Regions from separate parts of the Dyella thiooxydans genome, predicted to be linked through region 1. Evidence: predicted binding sites of a transcription regulator. Region 1 holds the regulator's gene; each other region holds the start of a gene.

Region 1 (4,074 bases):
GCAGCGACCGGTTCGGGCGTCACCGCGCCGGGCGCGGCGGTGCCGTAGAGCGAATCGAGCAGGGCCTCGAACTCGCTGTCGTCGATGGTGCCGTCACCCGCCTGGGGCGGCGGCGCCACCGGCTTGGGCGTGGGCGCCTGGGCGGGCTTCGCGGTGCCGGGCGTCAGACGCGCCAGCAGGTCGGCCGGCGGCATGTCCATCGATTGGCCCGCGGCCAGCGCGGCCATCATCGCCTGCAGCAGGTCCAGCGCCTCGAGCAGCGCGTCCATCCGCGGCGGATCGATCAGCAGCGCACCGTTGCGGGCGGCGTTGAGCAGATCCTCGGCGTGGTGGCACAGCTGCACCATCGGCTCGACGTTGAGGAAGCCGGCACCGCCCTTGACGGTATGGAACGCGCGGAACACCGCGTTGAGCAGCTCGGCATCCTGCGGCGTCGCCTCCAGGTCCACCAGCTGCTCGCCGAGACGCTCGACCAGCTCACCGGCTTCGACCAGGAAGTCGTCGCGCAATTCGGCATCGAAGGAGGGATCCATCTAGATCTCCCTCCCCGACGGGCGCATCGCTTCGCCCCCCGCCGTGGCGGCGGTCGGACGTCGCGGCAAGGGCGGCATCGGCATCATGGGCGCCTCAGAAGCCGAATTCGCTGAGCAGGCGGTCGGCCTCGTCCTGGCTGTTGATCTTCTCGACCGCTTCTTCGGTCTCGCGACCGGACAGCGCGCCGGTGAGGCGCACCAGCTCGATCATGGCCGACTCCACCGAGCTGATGAAGCCGACCACCTTCTTGATGCGCTGGCCGGAAAGATCCTGCCAGGACTGCGCCAGCACCATGTCGTTGAGACCGGCGGTGCAGTGCTCGGCGAACTCGGTGGCCTGCTGCGCCAGTGCCTTCACCGGCGCGGACGAGATCTCATCGGAGGCGTCCAGCATGACCTTGGCGTCGTTGGCCAGCGACTCGGCCTCCGGGCGCATGCGCTCGGCGAAGTCGATGGTGCGGTGGGCCGCCTGCGAGCTCATCTCCAGCACGTCCTGCAGGTGCTTGCGCGCGTCGGTGACGTTGTCGGGATAGCCGTCCTGCACCAGGTCGCCGCCGAGGCGGCTGACCGCGTCGTGCAGGTCGCGGGCGAGTACGCCCAGGGCGCGGAACAATTTCTGCTCGCGCTGGCGCACGAGGGAGTCGAGCGCGTGTTCGAACGCCGGGCCGTCCGGGCTGGTCAGCAACTGGTGCAGTTCGTCCGGCAGGGTCTCGCGGGTCAGGGAAAGTTGGGCGCTCATGCGGCTGCTCCTGCGGCAGCCAGCCGCTCGAAGATCTTGGTGAGTTTTTCTTCCAGCGTGGCAGCGGTGAACGGCTTGACGATGTAGCCGTTCACGCCGGCCTGCGCGGCGGCGATGATCTGGTCGCGGTTGTTTTCCGCCGTGACCATCAGCACCGGCATGGTCTTGAGCGTGGGCTCGGCGCGGATCGCGCGCAGCAGGTCGATGCCGGTCATGTTCGGCATGTTCCAGTCGGTCACCACCATGTCGAATGGCTGGGCCTTGAGCATCGCGATGGCCGCCTCGCCGTCGTCGGCTTCCTGGATCAGGTTGCCGGCGAAGCCGAGCTCGACGAGGAGGTTCCTCACGATGCGCCGCATGGTGGAAAAGTCGTCCACCACCAGGATTTTCATGTTCTTGTTCAAGCCCGTCTCCACTTGCACGCCTCGCGGTCGTGCGCCAGCCCTAGTGTTTCCGTGCGTTGCTCAGTCGTCGTCCCGCCACCCGGTCATGCGCGCGCGCAACCGGATGATGGCCTGGCCGTGGATCTGGCAGACCCGCGACTCGGTGACGCCAAGCACCGCGCCAATCTCTTTCAGGTTGAGTTCCTGCTCGTAGTACAGCGACATCACCAGTTGCTCGCGTTCCGGCAGGGTGGTGATCGCGTCGATCAACGCCTGACGCAGACCCTGCTGCTCCAGTCCCTCCGCCGGACCGAGGCCACTGGCATCGGCCACGTCCATCGCCGGGCTTCCGTCGCCGTCATCCGGCGCCGTGAGGCTCAGCAACCGGGCGCTGGCGGCATCGGCCAGCACCTGGTGGTACTCGTCGGCGGTCATGCCCAGTCGCTTCATGACCTCCGCATCGTCGGCGTCCGCACCGGTCTCGATCTCGACCTGGCGCACCACGTCGGCGACTTCACGCGCCTTGCGGTGAACCGAGCGCGGGGTCCAGTCGGTCCTTCGCAACTCGTCGAGCATCGCGCCACGGATGCGGATGCCCGCATACGTCTCGAAGCTGGCCGAACGATCCGTCGCGTAGTTACGCGCCGCCTCCAGCAGGCCGATCATGCCCGCCTGGATGAGATCGCCCACGTCGACGCTCGGGGGTAGTCGCCCCATCAGGTGATAGGCGATGCGCCTGACCAGCGGCGCATGCGTTTTCACCAGTTCGTCGGCGCTTTGCCGTTGAAGTTGCAGATATTCCGTTGCCACGCTCATCTCACCACCCCGTCGCCGGTGCAGCCTGACCACTGAAGAAAGCGATGCGGCCGAGCCCCCGACGATCGGGTTCTGCCCATGTATCGGCCGCACCTGCCAATTGCTTGAATGCCTGTGACGAGCGACTGCCCGGGGCCATGTCCACCACCGCGTTCTGGCGGCGGATGGCCTGGCGCAGACGCTCGTCCTGCGGCACCCAACCCATGAAATCCAGCATCACATCGAGGAACCGGTCGGTCACCCGGGCCAGCTTCTGGTGCAGCGCGCGGGCTTCGCCCAGGTTGCGCACCATGTTGGCCACCATGTGCAGCCGCTTCACCCCGAAATCCCGGCTGAGCACCTTGGCCATCGCATAGGCGTCGGTGATCGAAGCCGGCTCGTCGCACACCACCAGCAGCACGTCGTCGGCCGCGGCGGCGAACATCGACACCGAGTCGGAAATGCCGGCGGCGGTGTCCACCAGCAGGAAATCCGGTACCTGCGGCAGCTCGTCGAAGGCGCGGATCACCGCGGCCTGCTCGCCCGAGCCCATCTGCGCCAGCCGACGCGCGCCGGAACCGGCGGGAATCACCTTCAGCCCGTGCGGCGCCTCCATCACCAGGTCCTGCAGGCTGCACTGGCCGTCGAGCATGTGGCCGAGGTGGCGCGAGGGCGCCAGGCCGAGCAGCACGTCGACGTTGGCCAGGCCCACGTCGGCATCCAGCAGCAGCGTGTCGCGCCCCATCATCGCCAGGGTCATGCCCAGGTTCACCGCCACCGTGGTCTTGCCCACGCCACCCTTGCCGCCGCACACGGCGATGGTGCGGCAGCGGTGGCCGGAGATGCGCCGATCGAGATTGGCCGCCTGCGTCCCGACGCCATGGTCGGGGGTGACGATGCCGGTGTCGGTGATCGACGAAACCATCTGCTTGAGTCCCCAGGCCTGATTCATGGAAGGCGCATGCGCATCCGCCGCGGCGCCGGAAAAGTCGTTGAGGGTGGACAACGCGCTCATGCGTGGGCCACCTGGAAACCGAAGCGCTCGGCCAGCATGCCGTCGTCCAGCGGCGGCGCGGCTGTCTTCAGCGCGTGCGCGGCGCGCAGCACCAGCACGCGGGCGTCGGCCACGGCGAGGTCTTCCGGCACGCGCTGGCCGTCGGTGGTGTAGTCCAGCGGCAGCCTGTGGCGGATCAGCACCGACAACGCGCCACCGAGGTTCGGCGCCTCGTCGAGCTTGGTCAGCACCACGCTGGCCGGCTCCAGCGGCATGTAGGCGCGCACCGATTCCTCCAGCGACTGCGACTGCGAATTGGCCGCCAGCACCAGCGAGATGCGCAACGCGATGCCGTCGCTGTGGGCGACCTCGTTGAGCACATCCATCTGCTGCTCCAGCCGCGGATCGGTGCCGGACACGCCGGCGGTGTCGATCAGCACGGTGTGCTTGCCCTTCAACATCTCCAGCACCTGGCGCAGGCTCGCCGCGTCGTCGGCCGGGTACACGCGCACGCCCATCAGGCGGCCGTAGTGCTCCAGCTGGGCGGCGGCGCCGATGCGGTAGTGGTCGGTGCTGACCAGCGCCACGTTGGCGGCGCCGTGACGCACCACCGCCCTGGCGGCGAGTTTG
Region 2 (4,074 bases), 2.0 Mb from region 1:
CCTGGGCCTGCCGCGGCGCGACGGGCTGGAGGTGCTGCGTGAGGCACGCCGGCAGAAGGTCGCCACGCCGGTGATCGTGATGACCGCCCGCGACAGCGTGGAGGCACGCGTCAGCGGGCTGGACGCCGGCGCCGACGACTACCTGGTCAAGCCATTCCACCTCGACGAACTGGCCGCGCGGATCCGCTCGGTCTCGCGTCGCCACCACGGGGTGGCGGCGAACCGGCTGGAGGTGGGCGCGATCAGCATGGACCTGGGCAGCGCCGAGGTCAGTTACCGCGGCGAGCGGCTGGACCTGACCCGGCGCGAGTTCGCCCTGCTGCAGGCGCTGATGGAGCGCGCCGGTCACATCGTGCGGCGCGAGACGCTGGAGAACTCCATCTACGGTTTCGACAACTCGGTCGGGCGTGGCGCGCTGGAAGTGCTGATGCATTCGCTGCGCCGCAAGCTCGGTGCCGATGCGGTGCAGACCGTGCGCGGCTTCGGCTACATGATGCCGCGGGAACCGGCATGAGGCCGTCGAGCCTGCGCTGGCGGCTGCGCTGGCTGGTGATCGGCGCGCTGGTGGCGGTGCTGGTGCCGCTGGGCCTGTTCAGCATGCGCATCACGCTGCGCGAGATGGACGAGCTGGCTGACGGCCGGCTGGCGCAGGCCGCCCATGTGCTGCAGCTGATGGTGCGTGGCGCCGGCATCGATGCGCTGGCCGGTTCCGCCCGGGCGCCCGGCCAGCCGCCAGCGACACTGGCGCAGTCGCGCCACACATTCGAGTCCGAGGTCGCCTTCCAGGTGATCGATCGCGACGGTCGGGTGCGCCTGGCCACCGCGAACTTCGCGGCCCTGCCGGTGCACATGGCGGTCGGCGCGGGCTTCGCCGACATCGAGTGGCAGGGCTATCGCTGGCGCACCTACCGCACCTGCGACGTACCGGCGGGGGTGTGCATCGTGGCCGGCGAACGCTACGACAGCCGTCACGACATCCTGCGCGCGTTGTGGCTCGACCACGCCTTGCTGCTGGTGGTCGGCTTGCCGTTGATCGCCCTGCTGGTGGGCTGGGCGGTGCGCCGCGGCCTGCGGCCGCTGGACCGGTTGGCCGACAACCTGGCTGCGCGTGCGCCAGGGAGCCGCGAGCCGGTGGCGCTCGAGGCCGCCCCCACCGAGCTGCGCCCGGTGGTGCAGGCGCTCAATACCCAGCTCGCGCGGCTGGAGGATGCGCTGGAGCGCGAGCGCCGCTTCAGCGCCGACGTGGCGCACGAGCTACGCACGCCACTGACCACCAGCCTGATCAGCGTGGAGGGCGCGATCGGCAATGCCGACCCGGCCGATGCCGATGTCGCGCTCGGCCAGGCGCAGCAGGCGTTGAACGGACTGGCGCGACGGGTCGAGCAGTTGCTGGTGCTGGCGCGGCTGGAGGCCGGTGTCGTGGACCGGCCGCGGGAGACGGTCGACCTGGTGCCGCTGGCCGGCGAAGTGATCGAGGAGCTTGCGCCGATGATCGGCGAGCGCCACGTCGACGTGACGCTGGAAGTGCCTGACGTGCCGGTTCGTGTCAGCGGCTATTCCGCGGGTCTGCTGGCGCTGATCCGCAACCTGGTCGACAACGCCCTGCGGCACGTCTCCGAGGGCGGCCACGTGCTGCTCGCGCTGGGGCAGGTCGGTACCGCCGTGCGGATCGAGGTGACCGACGATGGCCCCGGCATTCCGCCGGAGCGCCGGCACGAAGTGTTCGCCCGCTTCCACCGCGAACCGGGCGGACACAACGAGGGCTACGGCGTGGGCCTGTCCATCGTGCAGCGGGTGGCCGAACTGCATGGCGCCACCATCGAGCTGCTCGATGCGCCCTGGGGTCGCGGTCTGTCGGTGCGCGTAAGCCTGCCGCTCGCCACCGCCTGAGCGCGCCGCGTCACAAAAATGCAGCCGGACCGCGCGAGCATGCAGTGCTGCGTGGTTGCGCGGCGTGGTTTCGACAGGAACACGGATGGCCTGTCATGAATCGTGCAACATATTGAAATAAAAGAGAAATATAGGAAATTTCGCTCAAGTTTCCGGTGCCGCCCGCCGCTAAGCGCACGTTCTCGACTGCCGGCCATCCCATGCTTCCGCGCCTGTCTCTTCCCTCGCTGTCCTCGTTCGGCGCCCGCCTGATTGCCCGTCTCGCCGGCACCGTCGCGCTGTTGCTGCTGGTGCTGGCGGTCTCGGCCGGATTGCTCAGCCGCTCGGACACCCGGCTGCAGGGCGTGGTGTCCGAAACGCTGGCGCCGGTGTCGGCGGTGGGGCGCATCCAGAACGATGCCAACGAGGTGCTGCAGACGCTCACCCATGCCGCGCTCACCGAGCTGCCCTCGTCGGTGGACGATGCCAGGACGCTGATCAAGGCACGTCGCATGGACATCGCCAGGTACCGCAAGCGGCTCGAGGACAGCGGCTTCGGTATCCGCCAGCACAAGGCGTTGGCGCTGGTCGATGCGCACAGTGCGGCATTCGACCAGGCGGTGGACGAGACCATGCAGTTGCTCGAGGCCGAGCAGTTCGACCTGGGCCGGCTGAAGGTGTCCAACGACGTGCAGGATGCCTACGGCCCGCTGAAGAGCGACTTCTCCAACCTGTTCGCCGCGGCGCTGGACGATGGCCAGGCTGCCGCCGCCACGCAGCACCGGACCAACCGCATCGGCCTGTACGTGCTGGTCGTCGTGGCGCTGGCGGCGCTGGGGCTCACGCTCTGGATGGACCTGCGCATCCTGCACCAGCTCACCGGTCGGCTGGCGGCCGCCACGCAGGTGACCGCGCGGATCACCGAGGGTGCGCTGGGCGCGCCGGTCGACCCCGGCCATGACGACGAAATCGGTCGGCTGCTGCACGGCCTCAAGGGCATGGACCAGCAGCTCGCGCAGGTGGTCCGCCGGGTGCGCCAGCGTGCCGCCGAGCTCGACCAGGGGGCGTCGAGCATGGCCGACGGCAACGATGCACTGAGCCAACGCACCGAACTGCAGGCGATGCGGCTGGAGCAGACCTCCGGCGCGATGTCGCGCGTCGCCGCCACGCTGGCGGGCCATCGCGAACACGGTATCCAGGCCGATCGCGCAGTGGTCGAGGCGCGGACCCAGGCCGGGCTCGGCCGCACCGCCGTCGGCGAGGCGATCGATTCGATGGGGGCGATCCAGACCACCAGCCGCAGCGTCGGCGAGATGCTCGACCTGATCGACCAGGTTGCCTTCCAGACCCGGCTGCTCGCGCTCAATGCGGCGGTCGAGGCGGCGCGCGCCGGCGAGCATGGCAGGGGCTTCGGCGTGGTCGCCAGCGAAGTGCGCGAACTGGCGCAGCGCTGCTCCGAAGCGGCACGTGACATCCGCGGCCTGGTGACCGACAGCGAGCAGGCGGTGCGCGCCGGGATGGAGCGGGTGAACCGCACCGGCGAGGTGATCGACAGCATCGGCCACAGCGTCGAGCGCCTGGCCGAAACGGTAACGGTGATCCTCGCCGCCGGCCGCAGCCAGGCCGAAGAGATCGCCGCGGCCAGTCAGGCGGTGACCGCGATGGACGCGATGACCCAGGAGAACGCCGCACTCGGCGAGCAGGCCGCAGCGGCGAGCCGGGCCATGCTGGAATCGGTGACCGCGCTGGTGTGCGACGTGGATTTCTTCCGCCTGCCGGACCTGCATGGGGTGGTACCGGAACCGTCGCGCGCGGCACCGGTCGTCGACGAGGCGGCGGCCTGAGGCCGGGGCGCGATGGACCCGGCATCCGGTCATGATCGCGGTTGCTCGCTGCTGGACCAGGTCACCGGCGGTGCCGGTCTGCGCGCGGTGTTCCAGCCGATCGTGCGGCTGGACACGCTGGCGGTGGTCGCGCACGAGGGATTGAGCCGTCCGACCGAGGCGGCCAGCGGCCTCAGTGTGCTGGACATGCTTGACCTGGCCCGCGCCAAGGGGCGGCTGGGCGAGTTCGAGCTGCTGGCCGCGCGCACCGTGTGCGCTGCGTTCGCGGCGCAGGGCGGGCATGGCCGGCTGCTGGTGAACCTGAGCGCGCAGGCGATCCTGCACGGCGGCCTGCAGCCGGACCAGGTAATCGCGGCGCTGG
Region 3 (4,074 bases), 700 kb from region 1:
TGCAGCAGGTACAGCGCGTCGACCTCGGCGTTCTTCCACGCCGCCTCGGCCTCGCGCCGGCCGAACTTGGTCGACTTGCCCATTGCCCGGGCCTCGCGGCTGCCGCGCACCTTGCGGCCTTCCTGGTACTGGACACGCTGCTGGAAGCTGCGCTGGCCCATGTCCTTGTAGACCTTGGCGCAGCGGATCGCCTCGCCACAGCGAACCACGTAGACGGAGGCCTCCTTGCCGCTCTTGAGCGGCCGCAGCACCTCGTCGATCACGCCGTCTTCGATCAGCGGCTGCAGGCCGTGGGGAATCTTCATGCGATGGGGCCGGGCCGTACGGGGGAATCGGCCATGATGCCTGAACCGCGCATCCCGGCGCTCATGCGGTCGCGACGAGCGCGTCGCGAACCCCGGCGGCCAGCTCGAACGAGCGCAGCCGCGCGGCATGGTCGAAGACGTTGGCGGTGATCATCAGCTCGTCCGGGCGGTGCCGCTCGATGAAGGCGCGGAGGCCGGCCTCGGCGGTGGCCGGATCACCTACCACGGCACAGGCCAGCGCATGCTCGACGCCTAGCTTTTCGGCCGGGGTCCAGAACGCCTCGATGTCGTCCAGCGGCGGCGGAATCAGCCCAGGCCGCCCCCGCCGCAGGTTGACGAAGGCCTGCTGCTGGGTGGTGAACAGCCGCCGCGCCTCGGCGTCGGTGTCGGCTACCACCACGTTGGCGGCGAGGATCGCGTAGGGCGCGGCCAGTCGTGCCGAGGGGCGGAAATCGCGGCGGTAGATCGCCAGCGCCTGGTCCATTGCATCCGGCGCGAAGTGCGAGGCGAACGCGTACGGCAGGCCCAGCTGCGCCGCCAGCCGCGCGCCGAACAGGCTGGAGCCGAGCAGCCACACCGGCACGTCCAGCCCGGCACCTGGCACGGCCCGCACCGGCTGGCCCGGCGCGGCCGGTTCGAAATAGCCGAGCAGTTCGACCACATCGTCCGGGAAGGTGTCGGCCCGCTCGAAGTAGCGGCGCAGCGCACGCGCCGTGGCCTGGTCGGTGCCGGGCGCCCGGCCCAGGCCCAGGTCGATCCGGCCCGGATACAGGGCGGCCAGGGTGCCGAACTGCTCGGCCACCTGCAGCGGCGAATGGTTCGGCAGCATGATGCCGCCGGCACCGACGCGGATGGTCGAGGTGCCGCCGGCGATATGACCGATCAGCACGGCAGTGGCAGCGCTGGCGATACCAGGCATATTGTGGTGCTCGGCCAGCCAGTAGCGCCGGTAACCCAGGCGCTCGCCGAGCCGGGCCAGATCGAGGCTGTTGCGGAAGGACCGGGACGCGTCGCTGCCTTCGGTGACGGGTGCCAGATCAAGGATCGAAAAGGGGATCATGGGGGCGTCGGAGGGGGGAGAACCGGCTAGATGGGGCCTGCGGACCATCCGCTCCACCCCTGACGCTTCATTTTTCTGTGCGGTGGCCGTTAAGACCGGGGCGAGAGCCGGGGGGAACCCGGCCAGGGATGGGGTGCATGGGCAAGCTGTGGCGCTGGATTCTTGGCTATTCGGACGCTGCGCCGGCGGCGCGGACGTCTGTTGCCGCGCCGGCGCCGCTCCGCGATGTCATCAGGGACACCCCCGAGGCGGTACCGCTGGCCCAGCTCGACGAACGCTTCCACCGGTTCGTGCTGGGCCTGCCGGACTACGCGGTCGACGAGCCGAGCCTGGAGGAGCGCACCCTGCTGCGCCGCCTGCAGTTGCACAGCGTGCAGTTCGACGTGCGCAGCCTGCCCCGCCTGCCCACCGTGCTGCCTCAGCTGCTGCGCTCGCTCAAGGCCGACAACGTCGGCGGTGCCCAGCTGTCCAAGCTGATCGGCCGCGACCCGGTGCTGGTGGGCGAGGTGATGCGGGTCAGCCGAAGCATCTACTACCGCACCCTGCATCCGATCCAGAGTCTTCAGCACGCCGTGGTGCTGCTGGGCCAGGACGGCCTGCGCCGGGTGGTCACCATGCACGTGATGAAGCCGATCCTCCATGCCAGCGCCGGCATGTTCGGCCACGTCGCCGGCCAGCGCCTGTGGGAGCACGCCGAGCGCTGCGCGCACGCCTGCGCCTACCTGGGGAAGTCCACCTCGGACCCGTTCGAGGCGTATCTGGCCGGCATTGTGTGCAACACCGGCACCGGCGCCGTGGTGCGCCTGCTCGACCAGGAGGCTCCGGCCGAAATCGGCCCGCTCACCGGCCAGTTCCTGGCCGCCTGCGCCCGGCTGGGAGCCCAGATTTCGCTGAAGGCCGCCCAGCACTGGGATCTGCCGGCCAATGTGCTTGCGGCGCTGGAGGAACGTGCCGACGGACGCACGCCCCCGTCCTCGCAACTGGGGCGCGCGCTGGCCTGCGCCGACACGCTGACCATGACCCAGGTGCTGTGCGACCACGGCCTGCTGCCCAGCGGCGCCAGCCCGGTCGGGGCGCAGTGCGAGTTCTTCCCCGCCGCGATGATCGAGCGCTGCCAGCAGGACCTGCAACGCCAATTCCGCGAGGCCGAGGCGCAGCCGGACTAGACCGGCCTACTTCGGCAGGCTGTTGCGGACGTCCGGCTCGAGCCCGGCGGCGATCTGCGCGGCTCCATCGCGCAGCAGGGTGACCAGCGCACGGGCATAGGCCGCGTTGTCGGAGCCGGTCGGCACCTTGGTCGTGGACGTGGCCCGGTAGTCATGGCTGGATACATAGCCGCGGGCATTGATGACGCAGTGGAGCGACAACTCCAGTCGCACCGCGTCCGGCGCGTCCTCGTCGCCGCCGCGGAGGGCGGCCTTCGGCCCGTCGCAGGCGATCGTGAGGTTGGTGAAGTAATCCTTCTGCACCGCCGCACGCAGCTGTGCCTCCAGCGCCTTGGCCAGTGGCGGCTCGGGCTGGAGCTTCACGCTCTGGTCCAGCCCTTTCACCTCGAGTTGCTCCGGCCCGTCGCCGAGAATCAGCCAGGGCGCCTGGTTCGGCACCACCAGCGTGTCGAGCGCGACCGGCGTGCGGACGTCGTGGCTGCATGCGGCGAGCAGTGTGACTCCCGCCGCGACCAGGATGCGTTTCATGGTTTGCCCCCCGTTTTGCTGATACCGCTCGAGCCTAACCGGCGCGCCTCCATGCGATCAACGTCGATGGGTCACGAAACCGGGAAGATCCTGCAACCGATTCGCCCGGCCGTTCGTACGCTGGGAGCGTAGGCGTCGGAAGGTCGACCCCGTCGACTCAAGGTCGCGTCACGCATTGCCGATAAGGACAAGCGGCTCGCGGGCCTTGCCCCGCATCCCGGGGGCGGACGACAGCACCGTGGCTCGCTCCGCCACGTCACCGGAAGAGCCTGCCCTTGAGATCACCATCATCCACACGTGTCTTCCACGGCTTCGCCGCCGGGCTGGCGATCATGCTCGCATCCGCCACCGGCGCCTGCGCATCGGTGCTGCAGGTCAGGGTGCACGACACGCACGGCGCACCCGTCACCGATGCCGTGGTCTCGCTGCAGCCGCTGGACCGACCCGCGCCACCAGCACATGACGCCCTCGCCACCATGGATCAGCGCAACCTCAGTTTCGTGCCGCAGGTGCTGGTGGTGCAGACGGGCAGCAAGGTGCGCTTCCCCAACAGCGACAATGTGCGCCACCACGTCTATTCGTTTTCGCCAGCCAAGCGCTTCGAACTGAAGCTCTACGCCGGCAACCACGCGTCCACCGTGCTTTTCGATCACCCCGGAGTGGACGTGCTCGGCTGCAACATCCACGACTGGATGCTTGGGTACGTGGTGGTGGTCGATACGCCCTGGTTCGCCAAGACCGGACCGGAAGGCGTGGCCACGCTCGAAGCGCCGCGCGGTCGCTACACGCTCCAGCTGTGGGACGCACGGCAGGATCCCGCTACGCCACCGGCCGGTGGGACCGTGATCCTCGACGGGACACCCGCGCAGCGGCAGTACACGCTCGCGCTGCACCCGCCCGAGCTCACCAACACAGCGCCGCCGAATCTCGAGATCGGCCTGGGGGACCGGGCCCCATCGCATGCGCATTGATTTCCGCGCCCGCCTCGCGCTGCTGCTGCTGGGCCTGTTCGTGC

The links. The regulator FliA, encoded in region 1, starts transcription of late flagellar genes. The targets are predictions, from matches to a motif close to TAAAGTTTNNCNNNCNNNGGCCGATAA.
Region 2: ATSB10_RS00785 (methyl-accepting chemotaxis protein) is a predicted target of FliA. The motif match lies at 2,036-2,062, and genes of this name have one in related genera.
Region 3: ATSB10_RS06605 (HDOD domain-containing protein) is a predicted target of FliA. The motif match lies at 1,432-1,458, and genes of this name have one in related genera.

The regions. Positions count from the first base shown of each region.
Region 1 covers NZ_CP014841.1:2,131,656-2,135,729, forward strand. The annotation lists gene ATSB10_RS09785 (chemotaxis protein CheA) at 1-533, opposite strand, end outside; gene ATSB10_RS09790 (protein phosphatase CheZ) at 628-1,272, opposite strand; gene cheY (chemotaxis response regulator CheY) at 1,269-1,676, opposite strand; gene ATSB10_RS09800 (RNA polymerase sigma factor FliA) at 1,737-2,471, opposite strand; gene ATSB10_RS09805 (MinD/ParA family protein) at 2,473-3,465, opposite strand; gene flhF (flagellar biosynthesis GTPase FlhF) at 3,462-4,074, opposite strand, start outside.
Region 2 covers NZ_CP014841.1:175,685-179,758, forward strand. The annotation lists gene ATSB10_RS00775 (response regulator) at 1-514, shown strand, start outside; gene ATSB10_RS00780 (ATP-binding protein) at 511-1,890, shown strand; gene ATSB10_RS00785 (methyl-accepting chemotaxis protein) at 2,091-3,713, shown strand; gene ATSB10_RS00790 (GGDEF domain-containing protein) at 3,726-4,074, shown strand, end outside.
Region 3 covers NZ_CP014841.1:1,436,049-1,440,122, forward strand. The annotation lists gene ATSB10_RS06595 (PA4780 family RIO1-like protein kinase) at 1-305, opposite strand, end outside; gene ATSB10_RS06600 (LLM class flavin-dependent oxidoreductase) at 367-1,365, opposite strand; gene ATSB10_RS06605 (HDOD domain-containing protein) at 1,503-2,531, shown strand; gene ATSB10_RS06610 (hypothetical protein) at 2,538-3,059, opposite strand; gene ATSB10_RS06615 (methylamine utilization protein) at 3,335-4,030, shown strand; gene ATSB10_RS06620 (putative bifunctional diguanylate cyclase/phosphodiesterase) at 4,020-4,074, shown strand, end outside.